Regions from separate parts of the Paenibacillus wenxiniae genome, predicted to be linked through region 3. Evidence: riboswitches for the same ligand, from Rfam matches in the RefSeq annotation. Region 3 holds a riboswitch; each other region holds the start of a gene.
The links. A riboswitch is a leader RNA that binds a small molecule or an ion and turns the genes downstream of it on or off. The one in region 3 is predicted to bind thiamine pyrophosphate.

Region 1 (3,947 bases), 150 kb from region 3:
AATTCGCGCCAGTTCGGATCAAAGCTTTCCCATACACGCGGAAACACTTCATCGGTCGCCTGACGGAATAGCTGCGCCAGCTGCTCATTTTCGCTCAGATTACCGTACTTCGCAAAGCGACGATACACTTCATCCAGCGCATCCGACTGCGCATAACCAAAACCTGGCGGAAAGCTGCTCCAGGCGCTATGTCCGGCTGGAGGCCACGCACGCTCCAGCGATGTATTAAATGTACCATCGTAGATTTCACCCGGCTGTACAAGCTGTAGATCAAGGATCTGCTGAATGATGCGGCTAGCTGTGGCGATTTGTTCAGCACCGCCGCATAAGAGCAGCCCTAGCGCATAATGCGCGCTTTCACGGGTGTCATGTTGCCCGTCTTCTCCCCATACCATATGCACGGCTGCATCATAACGTGCATCCAGTTCATCCAGCGCTTGCTGTATCAAAAATTGCCTGTCCGATGACATCGATGTGATTCCACTGTGTTTGCCCATCATGAGTTCCACTCCTTCTGCATGCAGATGAATGATCTCAGTATGCGATACGGTCGATCATGATGGCAATAAACTTGTTTGCAAGGATAAACCGTATGCCCGATATCCTCCGCTGCATCACGATCACTACACCATTTCCTCTTGATGGCGCAACATAAACAAAAAAACGTCAAACCGGCATGGAGCCAGCTTGGCGTTTTCATTTTCAGCCTTCCAACGGTGCTTGTGGAAAGCAATTCTCATTCAAATCGCGAGACAGTTTTCTATTTTTAAGCTGTTTATGATACAGATAGGAATCCATAATCCGATCGAGTTGTTCGGATTGATCGATCACGCGGTGGTCACAAATGCCATGCTCGGCAGCCATCTGATTCAAAATACGACGCTCCTGCTCGATTTGTTGTTCCATCTTTCTCAAATCCAAGGAAACCACCTCCCGTCGATTATCCCTTCCGGCATCCATCATCCGCACTGACCAGCAGCGTTCTACTGCTATGGAGGAGACTCCGTCTGGAAACGGTATGTCACCTTGTCGTATGATCGCTCATACGTAAATAGGATGCTACGCACTGCTATAAAAACACCGTTGATTATATCCTATTATTCATAGGATGAACCACATGCTTAATAACTAAAATTTGTAGCTTTATATTCGTTATACCTTAATTTTACAAGCCGTTTCAAGTTCCTACAGTCCCTATTTTATCCTGATAATGGAAGCAAAAACTGACAAAAAATACGCTTCTTCCCCTCCCTATGTACACGTAAATATTACAAAATTCGATAACGAATAAACGTGTTTTCTAGCTCTTCTCAGTCAAGGCGCGCAAAAAGCGGACTCCAGCAATTGTGCCTGAGTCCGCTTATGGTTCGTTCCAAAGCGCTGAATAGCGCTAATTTTGTCGGATAAATACGCGTTACATGTCGGCGATTATGCTTCCCATGTTTGACGATTACCGTCCTGATCGATGTATTCAATCGTTTGCGGTGTAATATCCAGTACGACATAGTCCGGATCATCCGGGCCATCCAGCCACTTTTTGAACTCGTCTTTCCAGACGCGCTCTTTCAGTTCGCTGTCACTGGACACTTTGCAAGTCGCTTCAATCTGTACAACTTCGTTGTTGCCGCCCTTTTCATAGCCAAGCAGCAAGTAGCAGTTCGGGTTCTGCTCCAACTCTTCTACTTTATGTGTTTTGCGATCTGTCGCCAGATGGATCTGTAATCCATCATTATATATTGCCATATAGCGGACACGTGGCTTGTTGTTCTCCACTGTGCCAAATGAGCAAAACGGATTGTTCGATAGGGCTTTGATGATTGCTTGTTCTGTAGTTGCTGTACTCATAATCAAGCTCCTTTCACAATTCACATCGAAATAGGTTCGTCTAAGTTCCATGTTTCGCGTCAGACGCGTTCATGTCTCCACTCGTTACATACCCGCTCTGTTGCATGCTGAACCGCATCCCCCTGCTACGATCCTGCTGGACAGGTCGTTCATGCTCGTCTATAATTACACCTAGAAAAAGCGCATAACGTGTGGGGAGCTGGAGGAGTTCGGCTGAGAGTGTATTCGATTAATACTGACCCTTATACCTGATCTGGATAATGCCAGCGTAGGAAGCTACACATGCCATGTATGTAAGCTCATATATGCACCTATGTCGTCCCGGGTCCGGGGCGCTTTTTTATTTTATACAGGTTAGTAGACGAAGGGAGAAATAACAGCAATGAGAAAACTTGGAACGATGCTGGGCACGCTGCTGCTCGTAAGCGCCTTACTCATCATGACCGCATGTGGACAAAAGGAAGGGACGACTTCCCAAACCGCGTCTAATGGCAGCACACCCGCGCTTAAAGATGTACAGGTGGTGCTGGATTGGACACCAAATACGAACCATACCGGACTGTATGTCGCTCAGCAAATGGGTTATTACAAAGATGCCGGACTGAACGTCGAGATTATCCAACCGGGTCAGAGCGGCGCGGATACGCTCGTTGCTTCCGGTAAAGTGCCATTCGGCATCAGCTATCAGGAAAGCGTAACGCAAGCACGTGTACAGGGTGTCCCACTCGTATCGATTGCAGCAATCATTCAACATAATACATCCGGCTTTGCCGCACCGGTTGATCGCGGCATCAAAACACCGAAAGACATGGAAGGCAAATCCTACGGCGCATGGGGTTCTCCGGTAGAAGAAGCGGTCATGAAGTCGATTATGGATACCGATGGCGGCGATGTGAGCAAAGTGAAAAGCGTCAATATCGGCGATGCCGACTATTTTACAGCTGTAAAAAAAGGCATTGATTTTGCATGGATCTACTACGGCTGGACTGGAATCGAAGCGAAACTACGCGGCGAACCGCTCGATATGCTGTACGTCAAAGATTACTCACCAAGTCTGGATTACTACACACCGGTCATCACTACCAATGAACAACAAATTCAAAAAGACCCCGAACTGGTCAAAGCTTTTATGAGCGCAACCGCTAAAGGCTACGAATACGCGATTGCCAATCCCGACAAAGCAGCCGATATCCTGATCAAAGCCGTACCTGATCTCGATCCTAAACTCGTCAAAGCAAGCCAGGAATGGCTATCCCCACGCTATCAAGACGACGCTTCCCAGTGGGGACTGCAAAAAGAGCAGGTATGGAAAGGCTACGCCGACTGGATGTACAAACAGAAACTACTCGAACAACCACTCGACGCTAGCAAAGCCTTTACCAACGAGTTCTTGCCAGCACCGCAAACAAGTAAATGATTGCTGCTAACGTAATTGATTTGAAAGTGCTTGATTTCATGGATGTCGCTTTGTGACTTCAATGTTGCTTCGTTGCCTTGATATTACTTCGTTGCTTTAAGCGTGCTTCCTTGCCTTGATATCACTTCATTGTTTTGAGCGTGCTTTCTTCCCTTGATATCGCTTCATTGTTTTAGCTTTGATATTGCTTCGATCGCGCATCAGAGCGTTAATGAGAAGTGACTTTCATTTTACTGGAGAAGTAGCCTTTATCTTATTAAGGTAGAGTTTAGGAATAAGGTGAGATTTAGGATGAAATTGCGTGGCACGGAATAAATTACAATCAGTGATGAAGCATATGATTTTTTATAAAGTATTTTTTAAAGTAACATGCGTTACGGCTATAAAATAAACAGGGTAATACAACATCATTTTGCGAAGACGTGTGTGCAAACAATGATGCGAGCAGCACGGAGCGGAGGGACGGAAATAAGGGGAAAGGACGACTTTTGAGCACGGGAATCTACAACTCACTCCTACTCCGTAGATTCCTGTGCGAGACGGGAGTCCGTCCCCTTATTCCTTCCCGGAGTGGTGTATGCCCACCACCATAGTTTGCAAACAGCGTCCCCAGCAAAAGATGTTTATTACCAACTCAGGAGGAAAATCATGTCACACACCCTACTCAGCATTCAAGTCATCCCCA
Region 2 (3,947 bases), on a different contig from region 3:
ATCGATGGCGACTGTTTTCGTTTACTTCCTGTCCTGTAAGTACACATATCATTCGGCTTACCGCCAGAGCGGATCAGCGACGCATAAAGATAAACTTTTGCCCCAGAATACCGATCGCACACAGTCCTAGACTGACCCAGGGCGAGATGACGACCACAGGCATAATGCGGCGCAAGTAGTTCCCTACTACAATAATCGCTACTAAAATAATCAAATACGTAATGACAGAACGCATATTAATTTGCATGCGTGGACGATCCAGATCGCTCTTCTCGGCAGGTTGATTGGCCACACGCATCACCAGCTCAACAAGCACAATCGCGCCTACGGCGACAAGCACGAGTGTAGATAAGCTAATTTCACCTACAACGCCTGTACCGCTAATACTAATTTTGAAAAAGCCTGCTAGCGCTTGCAATAAAAACACCCATGTGAGCGCTACCCAGACAATCATCAAATAATACATCGGCTTACTAAGCTGTCTGCGCTCCGGCAAGTTCTCGATCAGCTGTCCAGCATAGGTGTCTGAATCTTTGGCAAATAATTGCTGAGCCGATTGACCACGCTTTTGCGCATCCAGCAAATGTCGACCCATTTCTAGCAGTAGTTCCTCGCCAGATTGACGCTCGATACGTGCATCGCGCACATGCACGATCACATCATCATAATAGCTGAGATTTTCCTGATTAAGCTGGTCACGGATCACATTAATATCCCGTACCAGATGACGTACTGTACTCATCGCTGTTGTCCCCTTTCGCACTGGTGTCGGTATGAATCTATTCATAATCATTCACATACCTGCAATCCGGTCATCAGAGTGTACATACTTGCTATTACCCAGCTCTGCTTCAATTCGATAGCCCGCTAACTTTGGGTCTCATAAACAGAGCTACAGTGCAAAAGATTCACTCTGCTGCACATCGATCGGAAACTCCTATTTTGACACACTTTAACCGGATTGACAATTGATCTGGCGCAGTGATACTATAGGATTATTATAATACACACTAAACTTATCGGAATTATTTAATTTTAAATAGAACGCCGGTTAAAACTTCTATATATGCTTCATCATACAATGTTCACGTACAGGAGCAAAATGCGGGTATATCTGTCGGTGTATCAGCATACGCTAACACGCGAATGCAGCATATATCGTGTACGAAACTAGCATCTTTTAAGGAGGAGTTCATTATGGAACGCAATATTACGATTCGTCATCATGAGGTTGATCTGGCTGCGAGTATACATTATCCGGTTGCAGACCATAAGCCGGAAGGCAAAGGAAAAGGTCGAACTCCGCTAATCGTGATCTGTCACGGTTTTGTAGGGAATCGGATCGGTACGGATCGCTTATTTGTCAAAAGTGCACGCAAGCTGGCGAACGAAGGCTATATGGTTGTACGCTTTGACTATGCAGGTTGCGGAGAAAGCACAGGTGAATATGGTCAGCAGGGATTAGAATCGATGGTCGAACAGACGCGTACCATTTTGGATTATGTAATGAATTGCAATGATATTGATCCGACTCGGGTCACCTTACTTGGACATAGTCTGGGCGGAGCTGTCGCTATTTTGACTGCGGTACGTGATCGACGTGTGAACCATCTGGTGTTATGGTCGCCGGTCGGTCATCCATTTAATGATATCGTCAAAATTGTTGGCAGAGAAACGTATGACCAGGCGGTATTGGAAGGCGAAGCTGATTTTCTCGGTTATGGCTTTGCACCGGAGTATTTTGAATCGCTCGGTCATTTCCAGCCGTTTCAGGAAGTACGCCGTTTTCAAGGCGATGTGCTTGTGATTCACGGAACGGGAGACGATGTGATTCCAGTTGACTATGCCTTTTTATATCAAAAGGAATTGTGGACACGGAGCGAAGGTCGTTGTGACAAAGAGATTATTTTCCAGGCAGATCACACGTATTCGTCAGGACCCCATCGCCGCGAGTTGTTGGAGCATACATGCAAATGGTTGTCAGAGCGTTCCGCTGCACAGACGCAGTGGCAGCATTGGATGATCTAGCGCAGTACTGAATGATATCGTACTGAATGATATCATCTAGTACTGGAAGGTTTAGCGCAGTATTAGATGATCTTATGACTGTATGATCTTATGATAGCAATGAACGATCTAACATCACATGATCTTGTGCGATACTCAACGGTCTAGCCCAGCTGATGAAAAAGGTCGCTGCATGTGTATGATCCATATTAGAAGTCACCGCACGATAACGCATACCTAAAATAGGCAAAATACTGTACACTTTGCCAAAGTACGATGCCCGTGGTATGGTAAAGAAACATTAGCAGCATAGGCGTATGCCTGTCATGCTAGATCTATACAGCAAATAGTAGCTGCTACACATTAGCGATATTGTACGATATCGCTATAACGTACATCTGCATAACGAACGAGCCGACTATGCGTTACAAAGCAGCATAGCGTGGCAGCAATTTCACTAGGGGAGCCTTGATGGCTGAGACGGATACGATATTCGGACCCTTGGAACCTGATCTGGATCATACCAGCGGAGGGAAGTGGAAGATGACTATTCATTTCAACTTATGAGGCGGACTCAGACTGTAAGGGTTTCCTCAACAATAAGTGAACGGATATGACCCACCTTTCTCTCACGGGAGATCGGTGGGTTTTTTGTTGTATATGGGGTTGTGAGGTAGCAAATTGCCAGGTAAAGCGGGTATCGGTGGTATAGCGGAAAGTCAGCATACTGGGGATGTACAGACTGCTAGTGATACACAGACCGCTAGCCCTAGCCCTGTAAAGACTGTTGACGATGTAAAAACTGCTAAGCTGAGACAGCTAGAGCTGGCATAGCAGTAGCCGTATACCTGTTCAGGGACAACGAGGAAGAATCAAAATGATATCTGGGAGGCGAATGAAATGTCATTTTTACAGCAAGTACGTAGCGTGAATCCGCTTATACACAATATTACGAACGTGGTCGTTACGAATTTTACCGCGAATGGATTGCTTGCGCTGGGAGCTTCGCCATTTATGGCGTTTGCGCATGAAGAAGTCGAGGATGTAGCGGCGATGGCAGGCGCGGTCATGCTGAATATGGGAACGCTTGACCCGTATACGGTACAGTCGATCAAGCTAGCAGGGAAGGCGGCGAATCGTGCAGGTGTACCGGTTGTATTTGATCCGGTCGGTGCAGGGGCGACCTCGTATCGTACCGCTTCCGCGCATGAGATCGTCGCTGAGGTGAAAGTGGATATTTTACGAGGCAATGTGGCAGAGATTGCGCATGTGATCGGCGAGAACTGGCAGATCAAAGGCGTAGATGCTGGCGGAGGAACCGGAGATCGGAAGGAACTTGCTTTGCGAGCGGCACGCAAGCTTGGCTGTATTGTTGTCATTACAGGCGAACAGGATATCGTGACCGATGGCGTGCAGGTGAATACCGTCAGTAACGGACATGCGCTGCTTACTCAAGTTACAGGTGCGGGCTGCCTGCTCAGTTCTGTCGTTGCTGCCTTTGCTGCGGTGGTGAACGATACCGAGCAACGTCTGAAAGCGGTAACCGAGGCGGTAGCGTGTTACGGACTTGCTGCTGAGCTGGCGGCTATCGATGCGGGTGGACAGGGAACAGGCAGTTTTCAAATGGCATTTTTGAATCGATTATCTATGGTTACACCGGAGCAGGTGGATGGGCATTGTCTTATTCAGCGACATCTGGATTCGGCACATGAAACGAAGCATTGAGGCGACCCATGATCCATGTTCACGATTGGATTGACAATAGACAATAGCAAATGGCAAAGGAGCGAAAGATGATGCATATCCCACAAGCATTAACGATTGCCGGCTCAGATAGTGGAGGCGGAGCAGGCATTCAAGCGGATTTGAAAACATTTCAGGAGCTGGGCGTATATGGTATGTCTGTCATTACAGCAATTACCGCGCAAAATACAGCAGGC
Region 3 (3,947 bases):
TTCGCAGTGAAGCAGGACCCGGTAACGACGAAGGATATGTATTTCTCGCAATATGTAGAAGGTTCAAATGGACGTACGGTGCTATTGATGAATACAAGCTCGGCTGCAAGCAAAAATAAAGATTACAGCCTGACGTTTTATAAGTGGACGAAAAACACCAATACGATCAGCAGCTTTAATCTTCCGCTCCTGTACGACGGTAGTTCACAAGGAATGAACTATATTGTGCTAAATTCGAACTTTTACGATTTCTTTGATATTACGTCTGCGTCTTATTATAATGACGAGGTGATGTTCGCTTCAACAGCCGATTACAATATTACAGGTATTGTTCTGAAGCGAGGCAACACCGTGCTGGATGTGCTCGGTGATCCGAATTCAAAAAATCCAATCCTGTCTAACGGCGGAACCATTTTACGTAAAGACGGTATCGGGTATGGTTCCAATCAGTTTAACTTATCGTATGAGTGGAGCAAGTATCCGAAAGACACGTATATGTTTATAAAATAAGCCGTTTCTCACCTGCTCGGTCGTTGATCTGCTTGACAGACGTAATCGTGCTGTGTAGAGTAAAAAGCAATCAAACAGCTCTGCTGTCATCCGCTTCGTTAGGGGAGATGCAGGACTTATACGAGAAAGACCACTAGGGGAGCCATATACTGGCTGAGACGAGATTGCCTCGGACCCTTGGAACCTGATCTAGTTCGTACTAGCGTAGGAAAGTGGAGACCGTGCAGGGATAGGATCATCTATGCCGTTTATACTGCCGCTCCATATGGAGCGGCTTTTTTGCGTCGCAAAACATTGTATGATCTAGTGTTAGCGATCTCCTAACACGGGGTGCAATGAAAAAGGATTTTTGCGCAGCAAAATATCGTACGCTACTAGTGTTAGCGATCTACTAACACGAGGTGCAATGAAAAGGATTTTTGCGCAGCAAAATATCGCACTGATCTAGTGTTAGCGGTCTCCTAACACGTGATGCGATGAAAAGGATTTTTGCACAGCAAAATATCGTACGCTACTAGCTCAGGGAGGCTCTTTCCGATTACTTTTACTTGAAAAGGAGCGAGGAAATGATGAGTTTTTCAAAAGAAATTAGACAGGCAGCCGATCCGGTATTTGAGGCGATTTATGCCCATCCTTTTGTACGTGGGATTGCGGAAGGGACGTTAAAGCCGGAGCAGTTAGTACATTATGTGAAGCAGGATTTTGAATATTTAAATGCATTTATGCGCATTTATGGTACGGCGATTGCCAAATGCCAGCATCGTGACGATATGGCGATGTTTAATGAGCAGATTGGCTTTGTACTGCATAGCGAGATTCATCCGCACAATAACTTTTGTGAGATAGCAGGTGTACCCTACGAGCAATTGCAAGGTTATCCGCTGGCACCGTCGGCGCACAACTATATTCGGCATATGCTCACCGCAGCACAGGAAGGCGATCTGGGTGATATTTTGGCGGTATTGCTACCCTGCCCGTGGACATACTGGGAAATTGGCAAGCGTCTGCTGGATGAAGTGAAGCCAGATGCCACGCATCCATTTTACGAGTGGATCGACTTTTATGGTAATCGCACCGATACGATTACCGAGCGCTTTTGCCAGCGATTGGATGAAATTGCAGCGCGTACAACACTAGAGCATCGGGAGCGGATGAAGCGCCATTTTATTTTGAGCTGCCAGTATGAATATCTGTTCTGGGATATGGCGTACACGCTGGAAGATTGGCCGGTGCCGCTGAATGAGCATGATGCGGTGGAGGTGACACGCGCATGAGCCGGACGTGGAATATGAAGGAGGTCGTGCTCGCGGTCATTTTGTCTGTGGCATGTGGGGTAGTATATCTGGGCTGGTCTACACTATGGATTCCGATCTCTGCGCTCGTTGGGCCGGTAGGAGCAGGCTTTATGTTTGGTATCTGGGTCATTGCCAGTCCGATTGTGGCGTATATTATCCGCAAGCCGGGAGCCGCGCTTATTGCTGAAGTGGCAGCGGCAGCGGTTGAGATGCTGACCGGGAGTCATTTTGGTTTGTCGGCGCTGCTGATCGGGGTATTTCAAGGACTGGGGGCAGAGCTGGCATTTGCGATTTTTGGCTATCGTCGCTTTAATGTGTGGACGCTGATGTTATCCGGCGCATTGGCTGCGGTTGGCAGTATGATTTACAGCGTGATTGCGAATGGAATGGGCTATTACACGATGACGATGTTCTGGCTGACGCTCGGCATTCAGGTCGTGAGTGGCATCCTGCTGGGCGGACTGCTTGCCAAGATTGTAGTTGAAGCGCTGGCGCGTACCGGTGTGCTAAATTCGTATGAAATGATGAAGTCGCGTCGCAGAAGAGGAACAGGCAATGGTCTTCCAACCGGTTCATAAGGCAAAGTATCTCGGCTGTGATGGATTATCGGTACGCTTTTACAGTCAGGAGCGACCGGTACTGCATGGATTGAACGTCCATATTCGTCAGGGGGAAAAGGTGCTCATTCTCGGACCAAGTGGCAGCGGCAAGTCGACGTTATTATCGGTGCTCGCCGGAATTATTCCTGAGCATATGGAAGCGGAGCTGGAAGGGGAGGTGTATCGTCAGCCTGCCTGTGGTGTGATGTTTCAGGACCCGGATACGCAATTTTGCATGTTGCATGTCGATGAGGAGATCGCCTTTAGTTTGGAAAATCGTTCCGTGCCGCGTGAAGAGATGGAGCCACTTATCGACCGGGCGATGGAGCAGGTTGGATTGCGTATTCCGCGTCATACGCCGATTGAGACATTATCCGGCGGGATGAAGCAACGGCTGGCACTGGCGTGTTTGCTTGCGTTAGAGCCGGAGGTACTTTTTTTCGATGAGCCGACCGCCCAGCTCGATCCTGCCAGTCGTAATGAAGTGTTCACTTTGCTACGCCAGCTTGGCGATGCGTCTAATCATACGATGATCATCGTTGAGCATGTGCTGGATGGGTGTATCGAGTGGATGGATCGGGTTATTTTGCTGGATGGACAGGGGCGATTGATAGCAGAGGGCGAACCTGTGGAGATGATGACGAAGTATCGGCAGGACATGGTGGAAGCAGGCATATGGTTGCCACAGCTATTCCCGTATCATTGGGAGGATGTATGCCATCATCCGGCGCATCCGCTCGCGGTACAGCTCACGCAACAGCTACAGCAGCGCATGGCGCAGCATGATCAGATGCAGTTACCGTCGGACACTCGGTCTACGGTGACAACGACGGACGCTGCCTCCATGTTGATCCAAACCGAGCAGCTTGCGATCGGATACGGGCGTAAGGCAGTCATGCAAGGCGTAGACGTAGCCTTCTCGCCGGGACAATGGATCGCTATCGTCGGTGAAAATGGCAGTGGCAAAAGCACTTTTTTGAAAAGCTTGCTGCGGCTTGTACCTGCGCTATCAGGGCGAGTACATTTTCACGGTAAAGAGCTGCGCAAATGGTCAGATCGAGAGCTGTATGCACGGGCAGGCTTTGTTTTTCAAAATCCAGAGCTGCAATTTGTCACCGATACGGTCTACGATGAAATCGCTTTTGGCGGACGAGAACGCGGATGGGATGAACAGCAACTGGAAGAGCGGACGCTACAATTGCTGCGCGAATTTGGATTGGAAGAGCTGCGGGAGGAGCATCCGTTCTCGCTCAGTCTCGGTCAAAAGCGCCGTTTAAGTGTGGCGACGATGCTGTTATTTGATCAGGAGCTTTTACTGCTCGATGAACCGACCTTTGGACAGGATGCACGTACAGCAGCAGAGCTGGTCGGTCGCCTGCATCGACGTCAGCAAGAGGGCACAACGATTGTGATGGTTACGCATGATATGGAGCTGGTCGATCAATATGCCGATCGAGTGTTGTTATTTCAGCAGGGTAGCATTGTGTATGATGGCGATCCGCTGCGGCTGTTTTTGAATCGACAGCTGTTACAGCAGAGTGTA
Region 4 (3,947 bases), on a different contig from region 3:
CAGTATTAAGAAATAATTGTTCGGAATTATACAGACTTGGCTGATGAGTATCTATATTGTATTTTTGCAAGCGAGATAAAAAATCACTTATTGGATAGGTGAGAGTTGTACCTGGAAAAGCATTATATGGTTGATCATCTTCATTTAAAATAAATGAACCTGCTATTGTTTCATCGAATGTATTACCTACGATTGCACGGTATGTTTGCATAAAACCAGTTCTTGATGCTGGAAGATACAGAGGTTGTCGCAATTTATTACTTTGAAAAATGCTATCAAAAAAATCATCTCTAATCATAGTTACGGTAACAAATCGTAGAAAAAACTCAATTAATATTGAACTGAATGTACTGTTTACAAATGTAAGTCTTTTATCTCGATATAAAAATTCATATTTCGTTGAGGTATCTTCATCTTCCATATCAGCAGAAGATAGATTGATACTTTCTACGAAAGTGGATCTGATTCGTTTTAATTTGAAAGGTTCTTTATGTTTTCTCGATATACGAATTTCGCTTAATGTGATCGGAAAGTTAAATATTTTTTGGAGCACAAATTCTTTATTCTCATTTAAAATATCGTTAAATATATTTAAAATTATATCTTGATCAATAATATCGATAATGGCTTCATCGTTTTTATTTAACTGAACTTTTGTATTATGTTCTAATTTCTCAAATTGGGGGTGTTTTTTTAAATCTTTTCGTATAAGTTGTTCACTCTCAGTCAAAATGCCCCACAGCAACATCATCAAATAACTCTTACCCGTATTATTTTTACCAACAAACATCATAAACGGGGACACCGTAATCGTTGCTTCCTTAATACGTCCAAAATTTTTCACATATAAATCCCATTGGTTTCGCATAATATACTCCTTCTCAGCCAAACTATATCTATTAATATACCTTATTTGTCTGTATACATAAAATGCTATGGGGTAAACATATCGTTCATCCCATAGCATCTCATCTAATCATGATATATAGTCCTGTTATTTTACTATACCTAATTTAATATGAGGACGTTTTATTTAAATCAATCAACTATTCCTTTTTACAGTCATATTTTATATATTAAACGATGATCTTCATACACTATCGTCCCAACCAAACGACTGCTACCTTTTCACTCATAAACCCCATTCATCGTCCCTTGCCGCACCCGATAGCTCTCCGCCATCTGCTCCATTCCAGCCTCGATTGCCTGTTCAGGCGTAATCCCGTCCTGTTCTGCCAGTTCACGAATATCCTGTGTGATCTTCATGCTGCAAAATTTCGGTCCACACATCGAGCAGAAGTGTGCGGATTTGGCGCCTTCCGCAGGCAATGTTTCATCGTGATAACTCAGCGCGCGCTCCGGATCAAGTGACAGATGGAATTGATCACGCCAGCGGAATTCAAAGCGTGCGCGAGACAGGGCATCATCGCGGTAGCGGGCGCGTGGATGACCTTTAGCGAGATCGGCGGCATGAGCGGCGATTTTATAAGTGATAACCCCTTCTTTTACATCGTCACGATTCGGCAAGCCGAGATGCTCTTTGGGCGTGACATAGCAGAGCATTGCCGTACCCATCGAACCGATCATTGCTGCACCAATGGCGCTTGTAATATGATCATAGCCAGGCGCGATATCAGTCGTCAGCGGACCAAGCGTATAAAAGGGCGCTTCCTTACACACATCCAACTGGCGATCCATATTTTCCTGTATAAGATGCATCGGTACATGACCGGGACCTTCGACCATGACCTGCACATCATGCTGCCAGGCGATTTGTGTCAACTCCCCCAGTGTATCCAGCTCGGCAAATTGGGCGGCATCGTTGGCGTCTGCAATCGAACCAGGACGCAGTCCATCTCCGAGCGAAAAGCTAATATCGTACGCCTTCATAATCTCGCAAATGTCTGCAAAATGAGTATAGAGGAAGTTTTCCTGATGATGAGCCAGACACCATGCCGCCATAATGGAACCACCGCGACTAACGATACCGGTTACGCGCTTAGCTGTAAGCGGAATGTAACGTAGCAACACGCCTGCATGAATCGTAAAATAATCTACACCTTGCTCTGCCTGCTCAATTAACGTATCTCGATACACGTCCCAGCTTAATTCCTCAGCACGACCACCGACTTTTTCTAATGCCTGGTAAATCGGTACAGTCCCAACAGGTACAGGTGAATTGCGAATAATCCATTCACGCGTCGTATGAATATTTTTGCCGGTGGACAAATCCATAATCGTATCGGCACCCCAGCGTGTTGCCCAGGTCATTTTTTCGACTTCTTGCTCAATGGAGGAAGCAACTGCCGAATTGCCGATATTCGCATTGATTTTCACATGAAAACGGCGTCCAATAATCATCGGTTCTAGTTCAGGATGGTTAATATTAGCCGGGATAATCGCGCGTCCGGCTGCAACTTCGGCACGTATGGTTTCCGATTCCATTCCTTCACGAATAGCGATAAACTCCATTTCCGGCGTTATGATACCACGACGGGCATAATGAAGCTGGGTTACATTCTGTCCTGCTTTTGCCTGTAACGGCCTGCGCCCGTAATGGGGAAACGGCTCAGCACCCTGCTGATCGACCTTATCCTGATTGGAAAAGCCATTATCCTCTGGACGTGTCATACGTCCATTCGTATATTCGCAATCGTTACGTTCCACAATCCAGCTTGCACGTAAAGCGGGTAAGCCTTTACGAATATCAATCATTGCTTCTTCATCGGTATAGGGACCGCTCGTATCGTACACACGCAGCGGCTCATTTGCCGTTTCTACACCGCGTATGTCAGTGGGGGAAAGGGCAATTTCGCGTTCAGGCACCTGAATGTCAGGGCGCGAACCTATCGTGTACACTTTACGGCTGCCAGGCAATGGGGTGGTCAAAATCGTCATTTTCTAAATCCTCCTACAGTATATGGATAGCATCCATCGGAGACTGCGAGGCAGGGAGCATGAGAGGACAGACGTCATTTGTATAGGTACAATAAGCCAGATGATCTGTATCATCGCTTCTATGTTCACCGCAGACGTCAAAAAGCCGCCTCCGGCGAACGGAAGCGGCAATACGATCACAGGCAAACAAAGCCAGTCATCATTGCACCACTTTCCTACGCTGGCATGACCCAGATCAGGTTCAAAGGGACAAAAGCAATGCTTTATCTCAGCCTATACAGGCGCCCCCAGTGGATGTCTCGCTACACACTATACGATGATGAAGCGCATTCTGTCAACTTTTTCCAGAGTATGCCGCATCATATCGTGTAAAGTAGGTGTTTAATAGCTTGTTAATTTAATGCAGGTATATTAAATAAGACGTTCGTTTAAAATAACGATGACGTCATAGTCATGTATTCATTATTCTGTAATATAAGCCCCAAGCAATCTTGTCGTATTGATCACCGCATCACTATGCGTACGCTCCATCGCATGCGACGCATGCACCTCCGGCCCGATCAATGCCGCACGGATGTTATTGCCAGCCGACAATGCTGCTGATGCATCCGAACCATAATGCGGATACACATCAAGCACAAACGGAATCCCTTCACGTTTAGCCAGCTCTGCCAGCTTGCCGGTCATTTCATACTTGACGGTACTGGAAGACTATTTAGAGGAATTCCCAGGCGTTGTACTAGCCGTATCCCATGATCGCTATTTCCTGGATCGCACCTGTGAGAAAATATTCGCGCTTGAAGGCGGCGGTGTCGTTAGCATTCATGCGGGTAACTATAGCGAGTATGAGGAGCGTACAGGCGGACAATCGATGAAGTCGGGTTTAGCCGCTGAAGGTAAAGGAGCAGCACAGCCCAAAGCAGCCAGCAGCACACCAGCGGCTAATAGCAACGTTGGCGTTGATGCCAGTGAATCCGCAGGCGAAGCCAATAAACGCAGCTCATCCCGCGATAAGCTCAAGTTCAGCTATAAGGAACAACGCGAATACG

Region 1: linked by a shared signal. The riboswitch ahead of AAHF22_RS07355 (ABC transporter substrate-binding protein) and the one ahead of tenA (thiaminase II) in region 3 are both predicted to bind thiamine pyrophosphate.
Region 2: linked by a shared signal. The riboswitch ahead of thiM (hydroxyethylthiazole kinase) and the one ahead of tenA (thiaminase II) in region 3 are both predicted to bind thiamine pyrophosphate.
Region 4: linked by a shared signal. The riboswitch ahead of thiC (phosphomethylpyrimidine synthase ThiC) and the one ahead of tenA (thiaminase II) in region 3 are both predicted to bind thiamine pyrophosphate.

The regions. Positions count from the first base shown of each region.
Region 1 covers NZ_JBCGUH010000003.1:306,441-310,387, forward strand. Annotated here, with positions in the region: gene AAHF22_RS07340 (DUF8769 domain-containing protein) at 1-500, opposite strand, end outside; gene AAHF22_RS07345 (Spo0E family sporulation regulatory protein-aspartic acid phosphatase) at 703-921, opposite strand; gene AAHF22_RS07350 (pyridoxamine 5'-phosphate oxidase family protein) at 1,429-1,845, opposite strand; TPP riboswitch at 2,028-2,139, shown strand; gene AAHF22_RS07355 (ABC transporter substrate-binding protein) at 2,228-3,262, shown strand; gene AAHF22_RS07360 (MTH1187 family thiamine-binding protein) at 3,911-3,947, shown strand, end outside.
Region 2 covers NZ_JBCGUH010000009.1:91,787-95,733, forward strand. Annotated here, with positions in the region: gene AAHF22_RS16530 (hypothetical protein) at 1-52, opposite strand, end outside; gene AAHF22_RS16535 (DUF1129 family protein) at 74-742, opposite strand; gene AAHF22_RS16540 (alpha/beta hydrolase) at 1,198-2,028, shown strand; TPP riboswitch at 2,457-2,559, shown strand; gene thiM (hydroxyethylthiazole kinase) at 2,908-3,732, shown strand; gene thiD (bifunctional hydroxymethylpyrimidine kinase/phosphomethylpyrimidine kinase) at 3,804-3,947, shown strand, end outside.
Region 3 covers NZ_JBCGUH010000003.1:456,943-460,889, reverse strand. Annotated here, with positions in the region: gene AAHF22_RS07955 (S-layer homology domain-containing protein) at 1-510, shown strand, start outside; TPP riboswitch at 636-738, shown strand; gene tenA (thiaminase II) at 1,080-1,784, shown strand; gene AAHF22_RS07945 (ECF transporter S component) at 1,781-2,383, shown strand; gene AAHF22_RS07940 (ABC transporter ATP-binding protein) at 2,361-3,947, shown strand, end outside.
Region 4 covers NZ_JBCGUH010000001.1:486,619-490,565, reverse strand. Annotated here, with positions in the region: gene AAHF22_RS02105 (AAA family ATPase) at 1-868, opposite strand, end outside; gene thiC (phosphomethylpyrimidine synthase ThiC) at 1,129-2,898, opposite strand; TPP riboswitch at 3,094-3,197, opposite strand; partial or broken gene AAHF22_RS02095 (M42 family metallopeptidase) at 3,361-3,609, opposite strand; partial or broken gene AAHF22_RS02090 (ABC transporter ATP-binding protein) at 3,584-3,947, shown strand, end outside.